DNA from 2 places in the Guptibacillus sedimenti genome. Region 2 is predicted to be linked to the other one. Evidence: predicted binding sites of a transcription regulator. Region 2 holds the regulator's gene; the other holds the start of a gene.
What was found. The regulator LexA, encoded in region 2, represses DNA repair genes until DNA is damaged. The targets are predictions, from matches to a motif close to CGAACATATGTTCG.

Region 1: the regulator LexA is predicted to act here: its motif matches at 3,013-3,026, upstream of PQ578_RS22555 (WYL domain-containing protein).

Annotation. Positions count from the first base shown of each region.
Region 1 covers NZ_JAQQWV010000001.1:1,343,423-1,353,311, reverse strand. Annotated here, with positions in the region: gene mnhG (monovalent cation/H(+) antiporter subunit G) at 1-275, shown strand, start outside; gene PQ578_RS06585 (hypothetical protein) at 316-471, opposite strand; gene yfkAB (radical SAM/CxCxxxxC motif protein YfkAB) at 659-1,777, shown strand; gene PQ578_RS06575 (GDSL-type esterase/lipase family protein) at 1,892-2,638, shown strand; gene PQ578_RS22555 (WYL domain-containing protein) at 2,751-2,972, opposite strand; gene sigK (RNA polymerase sporulation sigma factor SigK) at 3,119-3,826, opposite strand; gene PQ578_RS06565 (hypothetical protein) at 3,954-4,112, opposite strand; gene PQ578_RS06560 (Rrf2 family transcriptional regulator) at 4,167-4,607, opposite strand; gene hmpA (NO-inducible flavohemoprotein) at 4,805-6,019, shown strand; gene PQ578_RS06550 (hypothetical protein) at 6,064-6,510, opposite strand; gene PQ578_RS06545 (hypothetical protein) at 6,607-7,056, opposite strand; gene nadE (NAD(+) synthase) at 7,147-7,959, opposite strand; gene PQ578_RS06535 (hypothetical protein) at 8,161-8,304, opposite strand; gene PQ578_RS06530 (hypothetical protein) at 8,427-8,561, opposite strand; gene PQ578_RS06525 (hypothetical protein) at 8,589-8,735, opposite strand; gene PQ578_RS06520 (hypothetical protein) at 9,244-9,889, shown strand, end outside.
Region 2 covers NZ_JAQQWV010000002.1:1,125,723-1,135,611, forward strand. Annotated here, with positions in the region: gene PQ578_RS14140 (dihydroorotate dehydrogenase) at 1-821, shown strand, start outside; gene PQ578_RS14145 (VOC family protein) at 1,042-1,446, shown strand; gene PQ578_RS14150 (ferritin) at 1,687-2,178, opposite strand; gene lexA (transcriptional repressor LexA) at 2,301-2,921, opposite strand; gene yneA (cell division suppressor protein YneA) at 3,076-3,396, shown strand; gene PQ578_RS14165 (YneB family resolvase-like protein) at 3,400-4,050, shown strand; gene PQ578_RS14170 (DUF896 domain-containing protein) at 4,117-4,353, shown strand; gene PQ578_RS14175 (HesB/YadR/YfhF family protein) at 4,475-4,759, shown strand; gene sirA (sporulation inhibitor of replication protein SirA) at 4,919-5,362, shown strand; gene PQ578_RS14185 (YneF family protein) at 5,455-5,682, shown strand; gene PQ578_RS14190 (M15 family metallopeptidase) at 5,797-6,690, shown strand; gene PQ578_RS14195 (cytochrome c biogenesis protein CcdA) at 6,796-7,506, shown strand; gene PQ578_RS14200 (Na(+)/H(+) antiporter subunit B) at 7,527-7,982, shown strand; gene PQ578_RS14205 (CcdC family protein) at 8,093-8,581, shown strand; gene PQ578_RS14210 (DUF2621 domain-containing protein) at 8,615-9,040, opposite strand; tRNA gene PQ578_RS14215 (tRNA-Sec) at 9,722-9,818, opposite strand.

The DNA.
Region 1 (9,889 bases), on a different contig from region 2:
CTGACGTATACACTCGTCTACACGCCGCTTCAAAAAGTGCTACACTAGGAGTAGCTGGAATTCTTATCGCAGCTTTCCTTTACTTCATCTTCGAAGAACAAATGGTGAGCGGTAAGCTCATTCTCGGGATTATCTTTATTCTTATGACAGCACCGGTTTCTGGGCATATGATTTCAAGAGCTGCCTATCAAAAAGGAGTCCCTCTATGGGATAAAACAACGAGAGATGATCTTGATAAAGCGCAACAAAAAAAAGCAAGCACGAACAAGGGTTAATCCCTATCGTGCTTGCTTTTTCACATTTACAAAACGTTCATTAACGATAATTTGCGTAATAATAGTACCCGCCGCCAATCACAAGCAATAAAACAAGCAGTACAACAATTAAAGCAAAGTACCCTCCTCCATAGCCTGGATATGGATATGGGTATGGCGGATAGGGATATCCACAGCCAGGATAGCCGTAACTCATACGCCCCCTCCTTTTCTCCCTTAGACATTCTTCTGGTAGATAGTATAGTCTATGAAAGATTCGAATAGGATGTATGGACATTGGCGGAGTTTTCTAAATTCATCACTACCGCTGTTCATCCGTTTCTTAATGCTCTACAATTAGGAGGGGTATGAAGCCTTGCAATTACTAAAAGGGGTCGATATCAATGACAACATCAATGAAAACAATAACACCCAAATATGACCCATGGGAAGCTTATATGGATGTTGAAGAATACGGAAGTATGATACTTTCTAATATTGAACTAACGACAACGACACTATGCAATATGCGTTGTGAGCACTGTGCAGTTGGTTATACTCTTCAACCAAAAGATCCTGATCCGCTTCCACTGGACCTTTTGACTGGTAGACTAGACGAAGTGGAAAAACTTCGTGCACTAAGCATTACAGGTGGCGAGCCGATGCTATCTATGAAATCAGTGAAACAATATGTAGCGCCACTACTTAAATATGCCCATGACCGAGGGGCACGCACACAAATAAACTCCAACCTAACGCTTGATCGAAAGCGATACGATCTTATTCTACCTTATTTGGATGTTTTACATATTTCTCATAACTATGGAAGTATTGAAGATTTTACTGACATTGGTTTTGCAGTAATGGATCGCAAACCTTCAATCGCCCAACGAGAGTCCTATTTTCATCGCATGGTTGAAAACGCAAAAGATTTAACTTCTAAAGGAGTAATCGTTTCAGCCGAGACGATGATTAATCGCAGAACAATTCCGAATATCGTTAGCATTCATAAACAAATTGCAGAGATGGGTTGTCAGAGACATGAGATTCATCCAATGTACCCGTCAGATTTTGCTTCTAATTTAGACATTGCTTCATTGGATGAAATTCGAGAAGGAATACACCGTCTATTAGACAACCGAGATCCTGACGTCTGGCTTCTATTTGGAACACTGCCATTCTACCCGTGTAGTTCAAATCCAGAAGATCTCAAACTTCTAGAAAGATTATATGCTGAGCCAAACGTAACAGTTAGAAATGATCCAGATGGTCGCTCAAGGTTAAACTTAAACATATTTGACGGGGACATCATCGTCACTGATTTTGGTGACACTCCTCCACTCGGGAATATTAAAGACACAAATTTAAATGACGCTTATCAAAAATGGCAAGATAGTAAAGTTGCTAAAAGCATAAGCTGCCACTGTCCAGCCGTGAAATGTCTAGGTCCTAACCTTCTTGTTAAAGATGCCTATTACAAAAAGATCGACTTTTTACAAAAAGAGACAAATCTTTCTCTTTAAACCTCCAATTTCGGGGGTTTTTTTACTCATTTTTGTATCTAATCACAATTTCAGCTTTCACTTCGTTGAAGATAGGGTATAATACCTATCGTAATCTATAGGAGTGTGATACTTGTGAGGAAAAAAGTATGGATTCTGGTATTAGTTGCCGGTTCTCTAGCTATTTTACTAGCGCTGGCTGAAAATCAAACGGATTTTCTTAGAACCAACGCAAACGAAATGCCCGAGAACGATTCAGAGTCCAAGAAGAAAAATATTACGTACTATACAAAATATTATCAAACGAAAAAGAGCATATATGACTCTTATACTCACAAAGACAGTGAGACAATTTTCCTTGGTGATAGCTTGACTGATTATTATGAATGGGGAGAAGCTCTCAGTGACCACGAGGTATTAAATCGAGGCATTGCTGGTGATACAACCACGGGAGTACTTAACCGAATCGATGAGGTGGTAAAAGCGAAACCTGATCGGGTGTATTTATTAATTGGGATTAACGATATGATTGCAGGTCAGCCTATTAATAAAATTGAGACAAACTACAAGCAGATTCTTGATATTCTGAAGACACGATCTCCTAATACAAAGGTGTACGTTCAAAGTTTGTTCCCCGTTAACACGGCATTAACTGGTCATCCTCTTAATAACGCCACAATTCGTGATTTAAATAAGCGTTTAGAAGACCTCTCAAATCTGTATGATTATCAATATATCGATATTTATCCAGAACTAGTCGAATTTGGGCAGTTGAATAAAGATTTTACGTTCGATGGTCTTCATCTCAATGGAGAAGGTTATCGCATTTGGACTCGAAAAATTCTTTCTACGTACAATACAAATGGAGCCGCTGAAAAGTAAATCACAACAATTCAGCGATCCGTTATTGCTTTTTCGCTTTTGTGTGTTAAACTACAATAGACCAACCTTAAAATGCTTCGGAGGGAAACCTTCGGAGTTCTTTTTTTACTCCTCACTGCTTTTTACTTTGGAAGTCTTTAAAAGAGTTTACCGCTAGAATTTGTTCAACCTTAAATGTTCGAACATCCCCCCTTAAGTAACAATACCCAATAATGTCTTGTTCGTTTACATAGAGTATCCTAACAATTCTCTTAGTAATCTTGTTTTGCCCAGATACATAAATCATTTCTATTTTCTTCTGATGTTTTAAGTGGTTTTTTATATTCTTATACATGAGACACTCCCCCATACGATCGTTTGTTCTTATCATATGCCAAACAAACGTTCCTAACCACTACATTGCATCAATTGACATTTTTCTATTTTTCCAATTGGAAGTTAGGCTGATTAAATTAAAAAAAACCCCGCTTTTTAGCAGGGTTACGCACCACTTTCTTTTCGATTTCGATAAAACTCATGAAACAATTTCATTAGCGCTCGTTTTTCAATTCTAGAAACATAACTTCGAGAAATACCAAGCTGCCTCGCAATTTCCCGCTGTGTCAATTCTTTTTCAAGGTTTAAACCAAAGCGTCCGACAATGACTTCCTTTTCTCGATCATCTAGAATATGAATGTATTCATAGATCTTCTTTTTCTCCATATTAAGTTGAATTAACTCTACAATATCTTCCGTTTCTGCTTTTAAAACGTCAATAAGTGAAATCTCATTCCCTTCCTTATCCTGACCGATGGGATCATGCAGAGACACATCTTTTTTTGTCTTTTTTAAAGCCCGTAAGTGCATGAGAATTTCGTTTTCAATACACCTTGCTGCATAGGTTGCTAGCTTTGTGCCTTTATCTGTTGAATAACTTTCAATTGCTTTGATTAAACCAATTGTACCGATCGAGATAAGATCTTCAGGATCTTCGCCAGTATTTTCAAACTTTTTCACAATATGGGCCACGAGACGGAGGTTGTGTTCAATGAGCCGATTTCTTGCATCTTCATCTCCTTCAGCCATTAATTCTAAATACTTTCTTTCATCTTTTCTAGAAAGTGGCTGGGGGAAGGCATTGTTTTTTACAAATGAGACAAAGAAAAGAACTTCCTTACAAACGTAAGCAAGTGCTGCCAGTAAGGACACATACTCACCTCCCATTGATGGGCTGTTACTATATCTTAAGCTTATGTAATTGCCTACCCCCACGTGTCTGTCCTTCTGGAATTTTAAATCAAAAAAATAAGACGTCCCTCAGATAGGAAACGTCTCATTACTCATCATGATTTCTCTTCTTTTCTTTTATCCATTTCTCAGACATAAACTCTTCCCTTAAATAGCGATGATGAGCTGAATACCGACCATATTTCATCCGTATAACTGCAAGAATCGCAACAATTCCTCCAACACCCGTTAGTTCAAACCATTCCATACACTGCCACACTCCTCATATGACAGTGTATTCATCTAAACAATGATTGCTACCTTATCGATTCGTCTCAAATAATTGTCTAAGCATCTCATCATTTACAATAAGATCTGCCAATTGATATTGATCTAAAACTTCAAAATATGCTGTCAGGGCCGAATGGAGAACGTGTTTTAGACGACATGCAGGACTGATTACACATGAATTGTTTTCTTTATCAAAGCACTCCACTAAATTAAAATCCTCTTCGGTACTTCTAACAACTTCTCCAACGTTGATGTCCTTAGGGAGTTGGGCCAATCTTAACCCTCCATTCCTCCCTCTTATTGTCTCGATATATCCTTTTCTTCCAAGCTCATGTGCGACTTTCATTAGATGATTCTTTGAGATTTGATAAGCATCTGCAATTTCTTGTATGCTTGCTAAGTTATTTTTTTTCATACTCCCAAGATAAATAAGCATTCTTAAAGAGTAATCGGTATAATTTGTTAATCGCATGGTCATTCAACCTCTTTTCACTCCTATGTTCATAGGTCTATTTTATCATATCATTGAAAACTTAATGTTATGTAATGCTCTAGATAAGATGTGAACAATCTTTTAAAGATTCATTTTTGATATTGCTTTTGGGAGGTATAACCGGTAACATAAAGATATATTTAAAATACATCTTTAATGAAACTGGAGGGTTTTTTATGTTATCACCCAAAACAATAGCAACGATTAAATCGACTGTACCTGTTCTAGAAATTCACGGAACTGACATTACGAAACGCTTTTATAACATGCTCTTCACGAACCATCCTGAACTGTTAAATATTTTTAATCATGCTAATCAAAAACAAGGCAAGCAGCAGCAAGCTCTCGCGAACGCAGTTTATGCTGCAGCAAAAAACATTGATCAATTAGAAGCGATTCTACCCGTTGTAAAACAGGTTGCCCATAAGCATAGAAGCCTAGGGGTTCAACCAGAGCATTATCCAATCGTAGGAGAATATTTATTGAAAGCCATTAAAGATGTTTTAAAAGATGATGCTACAGAAGAAATTCTTCAAGCATGGGAAGAAGCGTACGGGGTGATTGCTAATGTGTTTATTGAAGTAGAAGAAGAAATGTACCAAGATGCTGCAAAACAGCCTGGTGGTTGGGAACAGGAGCGCATTTTTGTTGTCGATCGTAAGGAACCGGAAAGTGACGTTATCACATCGTTTTACTTAAAGCCACTTGACGGAAAACCAATTGCATCTTTCAAATCTGGGCAATATATTAGTGTAAAAGTATCGATTCCAGATGATCCATATACTCATATTCGTCAATACAGTCTCTCAGACGTACCCGGAAAACCTTATTATAGAATTTCTGTCAAAAAAGAAGCCAACACCGCAAAGCCTGATGGCATTGTTTCCAACTATTTGCATGATCATATCGGAGTAAACGATCAGCTTACCGTTACTGCTCCAGCAGGAGATTTTTATTTAGAAAAGTCAACAGCTCCAATTGTCCTATTGAGTGGTGGTGTAGGGATTACTCCTATGCTTAGCATGCTAAAGAGCAGCGCGCTTCAACATAGAAAAACAACATTTATTCATGCAGCACTTAACGGAAATGTTCATGCTTTTCACCGTGAAGTTCTCTCTCTTGAACACCCTTCTCTAGATTATTTCGTCTGTTACGAAGCGCCGACAGAAAACGATGCTCATAAAAAGAGCTATGATAAAGAAGGTTTTATCACAAGCGACTGGTTAAAAGAAATCTTGTCACTTGAAGTAGAGACTCAGTATTATTTCTGCGGACCTCTTCCATTTATGAAAGCTATTAAAGTTGCGTTAACAAACCTCGGTGTAGAAGAAAAGAATATGCATTTCGAATTTTTTGGCCCTGCTGTTGCGCTTGAACCCGCTATGTCATAAGTAAACCTATTTAAAGAATAAAGAAGCGCCTTGAGGGCGCTTCTTTACATAGAAATAATAACTTTTTGATTCCTCTCTTTAATAAATGAACTAATCTCTTCCCAATCTTTTTCGAATGGAAGATAAGGCACAAAAATTGGTTTTTCCATGTTTCCATTAATAATGGCAACGACGGGCGAGCCATTAACTTTGCCAAACATTACTTTTTTCATAGAAGAAAAAGCAACACTTCGACAACTTAATCCAAGTAGTTTATGTTCAATACGATACTCAGTTAATTCAATTCGCTGTGTTCGAATACAAAAGCTAAGAAAGATACAAAACAACACATAAATTAAGCCGATCAGCATGAATGTTCGCCAGCGTTCAAATGATAAATCACCTTTAACCCACAATAAAAAGGTACCAAAGCAAACGACTATGACGTAGACGAGACACATGAACAGTTCAATCGCTCTCACTTTCGGATAATACGTTTTGATTACCTTCACGATCGTCACACCTTTAAATGAGATGGCTATAATCATAGTTTTTACCTATATTAACAAGGTGGAACGATTTTGTATATCCTTTCAAAAAAGTCTATTCTACTGAATGATTTCTCTCTCCCTGTAAAGGTCCATTGATTGATTCCTCACAGGAACAAGAATATGAGACAACTCTGGAATCAGTTTCATTGCAAATTTCCAGGCATTGTCTTCTATGATGATCGACAACTGCCTCTTCTTGTTTACACATCGTGTACTTGACCTCTGTTTCGCTAACAGGACCAGACTTTTGTCAGCTGCGTGACCAAGTTCGTGCGCCACTATCACGGTAAAATAGTCATTCAAATGGTCATCAGAACCGAATAGAAGAATACATTGTTTCCTTACCTCTTCCATATAAATCGTGATCATATTCGTTTCTAACGAATACTTTCCCCCTATTAATCGTTCACCAGGAAAATAGTCTGTTAGTTGAATTGGTACATTCATGCTAGCCTGTTCCTGTAGCCTGCTTACGATTGAATGAAGTACACCAGAATCGTCTTTCATATGCGAAACTCCTTTGTGATGTAAATCGAACGTTTCATCTATTCATACGCAAAAAAAAGAGACCTTATTCAGGTCCCTCCCTTTCTAATCTTATTTCCACCAATTATCAAAAATGGTAGCTGCCATATTGCGCTTATGTTTTGTTTTGCTAAAATGATTTTCGATGGTTCTTGCTGCTTCTTCAGGTACTTCTCTTCCTTCAAGATAATCATCAATATGATCATAGCTTACTCCAAGTGCTTCTTCATCTGGAAGAGAAGGTCGATCATCTTCAAGATCAGCTGTTGGCACTTTTTCTACAAGATGATCTGGCATCCCGATCTCTTCCAGGATAGATCTACCCTGTCGCTTATTTAAACCGAAAAGTGGAGTAATGTCGCAGGCCCCATCTCCATGTTTTGTATAAAAGCCTGTCACAGCTTCTGCAGCATGGTCGGTTCCAATGACAAGCTTTTCCTCGTCTCCGGCAATATTGTATTGCGCAATCATACGTTCTCTTGCTTTATTATTGCCTTTTGTAAAGTCAGTTAAGTTATTGCCCGTTGCTTCTAGATAACTTGAAACAGATGCATCAACAGCAGGCTTTACGTTGATGGTAACCGTTTGATCCGGGTTAATAAATTTTAAAGCAGCCTGCGCATCATCTTCATCTTTCTGTTCACCGTAGGGCAATCTGACGGCAATAAAGGAGGCATCGATTCCTTCTTCCCGTAGTTCTTCAACAGCCATCTGAGCAAATTTTCCTGCAAGTGATGAATCCTGTCCACCTGAAATCCCCAGGACGAACCCTGTTGTTCCGCTTTTCTTTAAATATTCTTTTAAAAACCCTACTCGCTTCGTCACTTCTTCTTTTACATCAATTGTTGGCTGCACACCAAGTTCTTGAATGATTTCTTTTTGCATTTCTCTCATTTTCAATCACTCCTTTTTAAGACCACATCTTATATTTTTATACATTAAGCGCTAGTAATCAATACCCCTTCCTATTCTTTTAAAAACTGTTTCCCATATGTATTCTTCTATTGTAAATCGAAAGAATAGATTTGATTCAGTTCTGAAAAGGATATTCAAAATAAAAGGCAGGATTACACCTGCCTTTATTTATTAATGATGGATATAGAAGCTTTGCTTGTATTGATTAGCATCAATTAATTCCCGTCTTCTTTTATGGTTTAACTCTTGATCAAGCGTTTGCCGATAACGATTAATCGTGACAGTAATTGTGACAAATACTAAGTTTAAAGTCATTCCACTCCACTCCCTTCTTCTTTATTCGTTTCAGGTTAACCCTTTCTCTACAGTGATCCATTTTTGAATAGCGCATTTTTTTAAGGCGATTCTCATTTTACTCTTCCTTTCATAACATAATGTTAGAATATCCTGAACTGTTTTTCGTGGACCTGATTCATTTCGCTTTTTACTCGCAAATCATTTTTTTCTTCCTCCAACGTTCGCGCATGAACGCGAATACCAATTGTTACAAATACTAAATTTATCGTTAACATGATCATTTCTCCTTATTTTGTATTGAATTAGGACAACCACATTGAAGCTCGATCTCGTTTAGATTCAGCTTCTGACATGCGTTCATGAATGGAGCGCTGATGAAGCTCAGATGAGAGACTTCGGTCAAAAACGCTTTTCATTTTTGTTATGATCATTAGATGGAATGGCAACATGTTAACGACCTCCTTTCGGTTCAGTTATTTCAGGGGACCCATTTTCTCCTTTTCTCTTGCACATTAAACATCACGTTTCCTTTAATAACCAATTTGATTCCTCCTCTCAAAATTTGGACACAAAAAGCCGCAGGGCATAAGCCTGCGGCTAAAAAAGCATAGAAATACCGCAGGCGTCGACCTGCGGCTTTTCAATCCGTTAGTAAAAAAGGATTCCCCTTAAAAGAGGCGCTGGTCGAACAGATCTTCACATTGAGTTACAGTAGCTTTCACTTTCATCATCTTCATCATTCTGTTCGACCTCCTTTTTTCATAATTGTTTACAAAGGTAAGTATATCCATCACTTCCATTTTTGTAAACCTTTTTTACTAAATTACCTAAATATTTTATTAAAAAGAAAATTTTCGACAATCATCGTCGAAATTTACTTTGACGTCATCACCTCTGCAGAAAGCATGAAAGTTCTGTTAAAGAGGACATACATATGTATAAAGCGGAGGTGAACACATGCTGAACGTGACAACAATCGTCCTCTTTATCATTGGGTTCCTTGCTGTGTTTGGAGTAACAGCTACAATTCAAATTAGTATTCAAATGAAGAAATGGCTGAGAGATATTGAAAATGCAGAAGTTCAAAATGATGCAACGGCTTATACAGCACCATGGATTCAAAACGTGATTAAGGAGTATAAATCCTACCATCTAGCAGGCGTTTCTCAAGTGAATACGCAAGCCCTTATTGAAAAACATTTCTTTAAAGAATCGGTTCCTCTGTTTGGTTTTGCTCGTGTTCCTGCTGGAGGCATGATGCGATTTATGCAGCAGCTCCCACCGACCTCGATTATCATCGGGATATTAGGAACATTTATTGGGCTAACGCTTGCCATTTCTTCCATGCAAGAAACTCTTATGTTTCTATCACAAAAGCCAGAAGATGCCAATTTAAACCTAGCTTCTGTTATTGAAGCGATTTCTAGTCCATTTCAAGGTATGAGCGTTGCTTTTATTACGAGTATAGCCGGCATTGGAAATGCTCTTTTTTTAACGCTAATCCAAAATGGTGTATTAACGAATGGACGGACGACAGCCTACTATTTAGAGAAAATCATATCAGATTGCGAGTCCTTTCTTGATCATAATTTGAATGCAAGCT
Region 2 (9,889 bases):
TTTTACCTTATGATGAAAGCTTCATGCAGCTAACTCGTGAGGAGCTTTTGCTCTTTAATGAACGACTCTTATGGTTTATGGCACATGACCGAATGACATTAGCTGGAACGATGATTTCTGGTGGCGTTGTTTATATGACGTTGTCTTATTACGGAGTTAAAAACGGTTTGTTGTGGACGAAGCAGGCGATTGATATTGCGGCAATTATCGGTTTTCTAGGTATCTTGCTTTTCATTGGCTATGGCTACTTCGATTGGTTACACTTACTATTTTGGATTGTGCTATTACCATTTTACTTGAGAGGATACGTGAAAACCAAAGGCATAAAGAGGACCCCGAAATCATGCAACCGACGGAATGACCTGGCATGGCGTAAAGGCATTATGGGGCAATTTTGTTTTGTTATGCTTGGTTTTTCATTTGTTCTTGGTGGAGTGATTATTGCTGGAATCGGTGTGACGGGGGTTTTTGTGCCAACGGATTTACAATACATCTGCATGCCAGCGGATCTGATTCAGTCATTCAATGATCGGTTGACCTCTGTCATCGCCCACGACCGTGCTGGGTTTGGAGGAGCGATGATCAGCGTTGGATTGTTAGTGCTAATGTCTGCTCTCTGGGGCTTCCAATCGGGGAATGCCTGGCTATGGTGGATGTTGCTTATAGGAGGTTTGCCTGCGTTTGGAGCAGGAATTTATGTACACATCATGATTGGCTACACGACTTTTATTCACTTGCTACCGGCCTACATCGCTCTTGCGCTATTTTTTGGAGGGTTGTACTTTTCAAAAAGTTATTTGATGGGGAAGTATTCATATTGAAGATTGTTTAACGGGTGCCTATTTTAATTAGAAGCTGAAGTTCACTTTAAGGTGCTTCGGCTTTTTTTAATGAATTATTTTCTTCTTTCATCCTAAAGTCGTAGAGAAATTCATTCATTTTACTAGCGCTATGACGCTGATGAAAGCTTAAAATATAAGTATGTCACAATTAGATTTTCGGAAGTATCGTGCTTATATATAGTAATTGGAGGGAACGACGATGAAGTTTCAAGATTTTAACGCAGTGCAAGTTCGAATAGCTAGGCCGACCGATCAATTTGATAAGATTATTCAGTTTTACGAACATGGATTAGGCTTGCAGCGAGTGGCTGAATTCACTGGACATGCAGGATATACGGGCGTGGTATATGGTTTACCTCACCTATGCTATCAAATAGAGTTCACGTCACATGAAGAAGGTAGCCCTTGCCCTGCTCCTACTGCTGATAACTTGATCATTTTCTATATTCCAAATGGAGAAGAGCTGAAAAGCGTAGCAGAAAGGCTTCACCAAATGGGGCACATGGAAGTAGAACCAGAAAATGTGTATTGGCAAGAGAAAGGGATAACGATTGAAGATCCTGATGGCTGGAGAGTTGTACTAATGAATACAGAAGGGATTTAAACTTAATAGATACGTAACTTTTATACTTGTAGTTGGAATTGGGTGTGGAATAATATGTTAAAATCAACGGTGAGGATAAAAAGGATCTTATTCGCATAGTGAGCTTACCCTCAATTATTATGAGCTTATTATCGAAAACCACCAATTTATTCAGAATTACAAATAACATAACAAAAATAAACAGACCTCACCTTCTAACCCATGAAGGTTGAGGTCTGTTGTAGGTTTTAGGTAGAAATCTTATCCTGGCTGCCTCTGACCAAGTTCTTGATCGATCAGTAAGAGTGCGGACGTGTTATCTCCTGCTAATTTCAGCCTTTCGACAATCGTAAGTGCCTGTGCTTCTTCGTCAATCTGTTCACGTAGGAAATCCTGAACGATGACGGCCGTTTGCGGATCAATTTTTTTGATGTAGTTATAAGCCTGACGGTAAGAATTCGTAACATACTGTTCGTGTTCTAAAACTTGCTGGAAGGTTTCGAGCGGCGTTCCAAAGTCCGTCGATTGTTCTGGGAGAGCACCTAATTCAACAACGCCATCTTTACCAGCTAAGTAATTAATCAGAGTAAGAAGATGCGTTCGTTCTTCATCAGATTGAATTCTTAACCAACTGGCCATTCCAGTATAATTCTTTCGATCCAAGTAAGCAGACATCGCTAAATATAGCGTGGTTGAAATGTGTTCAATTTGAATCAGCGTGTTTAAAAGTTCTTGAACTTCTTTTTGTACCATTACAATCACCTCATCATCTTCTTATCATCACAACTTATGAAGATGTGGATTGTCTCGTTACGATAAAAGAGTGACCTTCAAGTAGTAATCGATAATAAAAAAAAGAAGCGCAATTTGCGCTTCTAGTGGATCGAGCGGAAAACACCAACCACTTTACCAAGAATCGAAACAGAATCAAGAATGATTGGTTCCATCGATGAGTTTTCTGGCTGAAGTCGGAAGTAGTTGCTTTCTTTAAAGAAACGTTTTACCGTTGCTTCGCCATCGTCCGTCATCGCAACAACGATGTCTCCGTTATTTGCAGTTGGTTGCTGCTTCACGATAACCATATCACCGTTATAAATACCAGCTTCAATCATACTATCCCCTTCGATGACAAGAATGAATGTATGCTCTTCATCCTGAGCGAACTGCTCTGGAAGAGGGAAGTACTCTTCAACATTTTCAATCGCTGTGATCGGTTGACCAGCTGTTACTTTACCAATGACAGGAACATTAACCGTGTGCTGACGTGGGATGTCGATCGCTTCATCAAGGCCCAACACTTCAATGGCTCTTGGTTTGGTTGGGTCTCTTCTGATATAACCTTTTTTCTCGAGTCTTGCCAGGTGGCCATGGACAGTTGAGCTTGAAGCAAGTCCAACGGCTTCGCCGATTTCTCTAACAGACGGTGGATAACCTTTTTGTTTTACTTCGACTTTAATAAAGTCCAGAATGTCCTGCTGACGCTTTGATAGTTTCATATTTCTGGCACCTCGTTCCAATCTATCTATTTGTTACTAGTATACCAGAATTTTTGTTCGCATACAAACATAAGTTCGAAGTTACTAGTTGACACGAACAGGGGTTCTGATTATACTAAAAACAGAACAAATATTCGTATATGGGGTGATTGGGATGAGAAAGCAAGCTGGGGGCTTGTCTGGAATTGATTTTCTTGTCATTATATCTTTTGTAGCTGTGTTAATTATTGTGTTCGTATCTTTGCGAACAGCTGCAGCTGAGGAGTATGATCGGTATACAACGATTCAACTGGAGCACGGTGATACGGTATTAAAAATTGCTGATGAATATCGTTCCGCACATGAATTGTCTGATCAGAAATTTGTTAGCTGGGTTGAAGACGCTAATCGCATAGATGCTAATCGAATTACAGCAGGAGATACTCTCATCATCCCTGTTGAAGCGAACGCTACCGCACTTGGGGGTACAGATTAAAGAATGAACGCCGTTATTTATTGCCGAGTAAGCACAAAAAAAGAAGCGCAGGAGTCGTCTCTTGCAAGGCAAAAAGAAGAATTGCAACGATTTGCATCACAGTCAGGTTTTACCGTTCACCGAATGATTGAAGAAAAACACAGCGGGTATGACATTGATCGAGATGGCATACTCGAAGTACTGGATTTGTTAAAAGAAGGGCAAGTCGAAGCATTGCTCATTCAAGACGAAACAAGACTTGGACGAGGGAACGCTAAAATTGCTCTTCTTCATGCCGTTCACAAATACGGCGGAACCATTTATACGGTAAATCAAAATGGAGAACTTCAATTATCGGAAGCTGATTCAATGGTGCTTGAAATTGTAAGTATTGTCGAAGAATTTCAGCGAAAGCTTCACAACTTGAAAATCAAACGCGGTATGGATAAGGCGGTTAAAGAAGGCTATCGACCGCAGCGAAATTTAAGTCATCAAAATCACGGTGGAAGAGACCGTGTTGAAGTTCCGATCGAGGAAATTGTTAATCTTCGTAATCGCGGCTTAACGTTCCATGAGATTGCAGCAACGCTTAAAGGTTTTGGTCACCATGCATCAAAAGCCACGGTACATAGACGCTATAAGGAATATGTTGACGAACAGAGTGAGAAGCACTAAACTTGTCTATGGTAAAAAGATGCGTTAGCATAGAACGTACAAGTTGCAGTAAAGGAGCTTTTTTACATGCTTTCTCAAGATAAAATTCAACGAATTAACGAGCTATCTCGTAAATCAAAAGAGTCATCTTTAACAGATGCTGAGAAAAAAGAACAAAAAGATCTTCGTCAGGAATACCTGGCAAGCCTTCGTTCTTCTTTTAGTAACCAGCTTCACTCCATCAAAGTTGTGGATGAAGAAGGCACAGACGTAACGCCTCAAAAATTAAAAGAAAGCAAGAAAAATCGCGGCTTTCTTCAGTAAAAAATAGCCTAATTTTGCTAAATGCAAAATTAGGCTATTTTTATGGTTGCAATTTTTCAAATATTCGTTATACTGTACTATAACAAGATGTACTAATACAAAAACGGAGAGGGCGGATAAGATGTTTGTTGTAACTGATTCTGCAGCTGAGTTTTACAAAAATGAAATGGAACTTGGTCATGGTGATTGTCTAAGATTGTTTGTACGTTATGCAGGAAGTGGGGACAGCGGTGGTTTTTCCCTTGGAGTCATGTCTGACCGGCCTTCATATGATGATTATAAGCAAGAAATTGGAGGAGTTACTTACTTTGTTCGACCGGATGATCAGTGGTTTGTTGATCGAATGAAACTAGATTATGATGAAAGCAACGGTGGCGTTCTTTGTGACCTGCCGAGTATGGCATAGCAGTCAAGGACCTGTACTATAACATATATGTTATAGTACAGGTCCTTTTTAAATTCGACAAAACTAGTGATGTGATGCTCCAAGTATAGACAATCCTTTTAGAGAAGGTGCAGTATACTATTTTTTATATGATTTGTTCTCTGATAAGGGGGAAGTGGTATGAGGCATTATGAAATGTATTTTGTTAAACAACACATCGCCGCTCAATATGCTGGCAAAGAACATCTTTTGTATCACCTTTTCCTTGAAAGAAAGCGAGCGATCCAGGTGGATGAGAAAGACCTTCTCGATAAGCAGGTTTCCTTTATTACTGAGCCCATTGCAGAAGAGGAGCTAAACACTTATCTTGTCAGCGAACTAGGGGCGTTCCGGACGTACGAATACAAAAACGAAGGGCACCGGTTAAGTATAAATCAATCAAAAAGCGATGCTTCTTTGTTTGTGAGAAAAGAGAAAGTTAATGTCTATGCGACTGGTGGTACTGAAGTTGAAACAGTCTTTTTTGAGGTGATTCGAAAATTAACTCCTTCTTTCTTCGCGATTGACTTCCAATCAGGTCGATATGGATGGCTTAACCCGATTAAACAGCAGAAACTAGTTTGAACAAACTCCTACTATTTTAGTAGACGTTATTGTATAATCATTACGGGTTGTAGTACACTATTGGAAGAGAAAGAATAAGGAGGAAATCTAGAATGTGGTGGATGTACACGCTTGTGGGCGTGCTAGCGTTGATTGCTGGAGTAGCACTTGGCTTTTTTATTGCCCGCAAATATATGATGGACTATTTAAAGAAGAATCCCCCTATTAATGAAAACATGCTTCGTGTAATGATGATGCAAATGGGGCAGAAACCTTCTCAGAAGAAGATTAATCAGATGATGAAGGCTATGAATAGTCAAATGACGAACAACGATAAATAGCGTAATGGCACTCTGTTAGCAGAGTGCTTTTTGTATGGAGTAATTTTGGTTGACGGGTCTAATTGGTGTGATGGTATGATAGATTAGACTATAAAAAAATCAGGAAGTGTTTACATGACAATGAAAAAGTTAGTAGTAGCAACTGGACTTTCGTTTGCGCTTTTAGCCGGATGTCAGGCTGGAGATGAAGAGCAAACGTCTAACGAGCCGCAGAATCAAGTGGAGAACGATGGACAAACGAATAACGATTCCACAAATAATTCTGGGAAATCCGACGAAAATCAAACGAAAGATCATCAAGAAAACGATAGCCAGAAAGACAATGAAGAGAGCAATAAAGAGCAGGATCAAAAAGATGACGGTAAAGAGGGTGCAGCAGCCTATCCAACGATGGCTGAAACAGTCGAGAAAAATGGTGAAAATCTAACGGTCACGAATCCAGACAGCATTTATGTCGTGGCTAATAAAGAACGTAATCTACCTTCTGACTTTGTTCCGAAAAATCTTGTGGAACCAGACGTCTCTACATATGCCCCTGAAGGTGATCCGAAGCGCTTGATGGTAGAAGAAGCTGCCAGAGCCCTTGAAAAAATGTTTAAAGCTGCAAAAGAAGATGGCTATGAGTTAAAAGCTGTTTCAGGTTATCGCTCCTATGAGCGCCAGGAAGCTATTTTTGCTTATAATGCTGAGCAACGTGGAGAAGAAGTAGCGAACCAGGTAAGTGCGCAGGCGGGACAGAGTGAACATCAGACGGGCTTAACGATGGATATTAGCACACCTTCCCTTGGAAGCTCTCTTACTGAAGAGTTTGGTAACACACCAGAAGGTAAGTGGGTAGCGGAGCATGCGCATGAATATGGCTTCGTTGTTCGTTACTTAAAAGGGAAAGAGGATATTACCGGATATCAATATGAGCCATGGCATGTTCGCTATGTCGGAAAAGAAGCGGCTGCTGATGTTCACGAGGCTGGCGTTACGCTTGAAGAATTTTTCTCTGAAGAAAAATAGTTATGGAATGTTCATAGTTTGAATAAGATAAATCGTTTACAATAAAGGTTGAAAAGGTAACCACATGCACATGATAAGATCATGCATTAGACAGGGAGTAATTCAATGGCAGATTTGAACTTGTTTTTAGCGTTCGGTGCCGGCTTTTTATCATTTATCTCACCGTGTGTACTACCGCTTTACCCGGCGTTCATTTCTTACATCACAGGGGTTTCCGTAGATGATCTGAAAGAAGAACGTGGTATGATGCAAAAGAGAGCTATATTCCATACGATTTTCTTCCTAATTGGGTTTTCGATTATTTTCCTAGTGTTAGGAATGTCAACGTCCCTTGTTGGAAATTTGTTTATTCAGTACAAAGAGCTTCTGCGTCAAGTGGGTGCCATTTTAATTGTGGTGTTTGGACTTGTTGTTGTTGGTTTTTGGACTCCGAACTTTTTAATGAAAGACCGTCGTTTAAAAATCCGTAACCGTCCATCTGGTTTTATTGGTTCTATTTTAATCGGAATGGGGTTTGCGGCAGGCTGGACGCCTTGTACAGGCCCGATTTTGGCAGCTGTTATTGCTCTCGGTGTTTCTAATCCTGGAGCTGGACTCATGTACATGGTAGCGTATACGCTTGGCTTTTCCGTGCCATTTTTCATTTTGTCCTTTTTTATCGGCAAAATGCAATGGATTAAGAGAAATAGCCGATTCATTATGAAGACTGGCGGGTATTTAATGATTGTCATGGGCGTTTTGCTTTACTTTAACTTTATGACGATGTTTACATCATTCCTTGTAAATAACCTGTTTGGTGGCTTTCAAGGATTCTAATTAAGAAAGGATGCGTTGGTTTGAAAGGAACAAATGACCTTATACTTAAAACGACGACAACCATTATCGTCTTTATTATTCTAGGATTTTCGATTTACTTATTTTTCGCAGGTCATAATGCACCGGGCGGGGGCTTTATTGGAGGTCTTATGACTGCAGGAGCATTGGTTCTTCTGTATATCTCATATGGTTTTAAAACCATGAAGAGAGTAATACGGATTGACTTTAAAAACTTTATTCCGATCGGTTTATTGATCGCTGTTCTTACGGGAGTAGGTTCGTTCATTTTTGGTCAACCCTTCCTAAGTCAAACGGATGCTTATTTTGAGTTACCGATTCTCGGACATTCTCACCTTGCGACCGCAATGCTATTTGATCTTGGCGTTTATTTCACTGTTGTTGGAGTAACAATGACGATTATTTTAAGTATTGCAGCTGATGAAGGAGAAGAGGAGCTTTCCAAATTAAATGGGTAGGGAAGAAAGAACGGTGGAATGCCGTTCTTTTTTTCGTGAGCTTGTATTTTTAGTCTCTTCCACATACAATGGAAATGATGGGTAGTACGGTATAGGTGAGGGATGAGTATATGCTGATTTTAAGTACAGTTGTAGGAGCGATGATGGCTCTTGCGATGGTAGTGATCAGGTTGAAAGCTTCAAAAAAACCTGCAACGATAAGGAAAATTATACTTCCGCCGTTTTTTATGGCGACCGGCTTTTTTATGTTTGTCGTTCCAGATGCAAGGGTTCCGTGGTACGAAGCAATTGAAGCGCTATCAGTTGGCGCAGCGTTTTCGCTATTGTTAATTCGTACGTCGAAGTTTGAAATTAAAGATAATCAGATCTATTTAACTCGTTCAAAGGCATTTGCGTTTATCCTGATTGGATTACTATTAGTTCGGATTATTTTCAAACTAATCATTGGAGAGTCTATACCTGTTCTTCAGACGAGCTCGCTTTTCTTTGTGTTGGCATTTGGAATGATTGTACCGTGGCGAATCTCGATGTATTATCAGTTTAAGAAAACAGAGCGAAGTAGAACGCATAGAACAACACTTCATCAAACATTACTATAAAAAACTCGTTTAGCTTAAGCTAAACGAGTTTTTTTATTGAAGCAAATGATGATAAGGGGTCATATCGATTCGCTTTTCATTCAGTTTTTTTACGAGCCACTTGTGATCTCGTTTCGGAGTCGCGATAATATACCCCCGAATGATTAGATCTTGAGACATGTTTTTTGCTTTTTCTCTTAGCGCAAGCTCACCTATTGTTCCTGCAATTTTATACTTCGCAATATCTCGAAACAATTCAGGTACGGGCGAGACCAATTCATCTAAAAGTTTCTTTTGATCGCTGCTCCACATATGCTTCGTCTGTTCAATATAGTGTTCTTGCCAGTCGAGAATAGACTTGCCATCTTCTTTAGGAAGGCGTTTTAAAAACTTCCGGAACATAAAGAATCCACCGATTGCTATCAATGAAATTAAGATTACTGTCCATCCGACGATAAACCACTGGAACCATCCTGCCAACGCACTCACCTCATGGCATCATAATATAATTGGTTGAATACGGTCACATTATACGCCGAAAGCGCTTTTTAATCAAGAGGTAGCGGGTTAGTTTGAGTCAAGAAATTGGAGTTTCATCATCCTGAAACTAGATGGGAAATTCACTAGCCAATCTGGATGAGGGTGGATTGGTAAATTCAAGTAGATCAACGCTCTTAAATGTGTAATTAAGATATTTTGCATTTCAATTGCGACTTTCAAGCATACATAAAAATATTGTCTTTGCTAAGAAGAGGGGAGGGGAGTGACAGCAACACAGGTAGCATCAACAATATTAGCAGGTTCTATTGGAAGAGTAGCGGGATCAATCGATAGCCTTATTGTGTTATAAAAAATGTTGTGCAGTCGATGTAGTTTTGATGGTGGAAGAAATGCTTGATAAGATTCCTGTCATGTAAAAATACATCCGGTATATCAAGACAAATATACAATTTTTACGATATGTAAACTGATTAAAAATAATAATGTAAGAGAGAGAATAGTGAGGAGAAGCTGTAAACGTTATAAGTAGGATAGATCGTAAGTAATCTTGTCATAAATAATATGTTTCAGCCAGAAATGGCTAGAATAAATTTAGGGGGGTTAGTTATTTTTGCAGACAGATTTATGGAGCGGCGATCATCTTGCGAATGATTGAATAATTGGCGGGACTGTGTGGGAATCGAACCCACCGAAGACGGCACGCGCCTCCCAGGCGGTTTTGAAGACCGTGGCACTCACCAGACGTACAACCAGCCCCATAATATAATGTACTTTTAATATAATAACTGAATGAATAGAAATATTCAAACCAAGTGCTCAAATTGATTA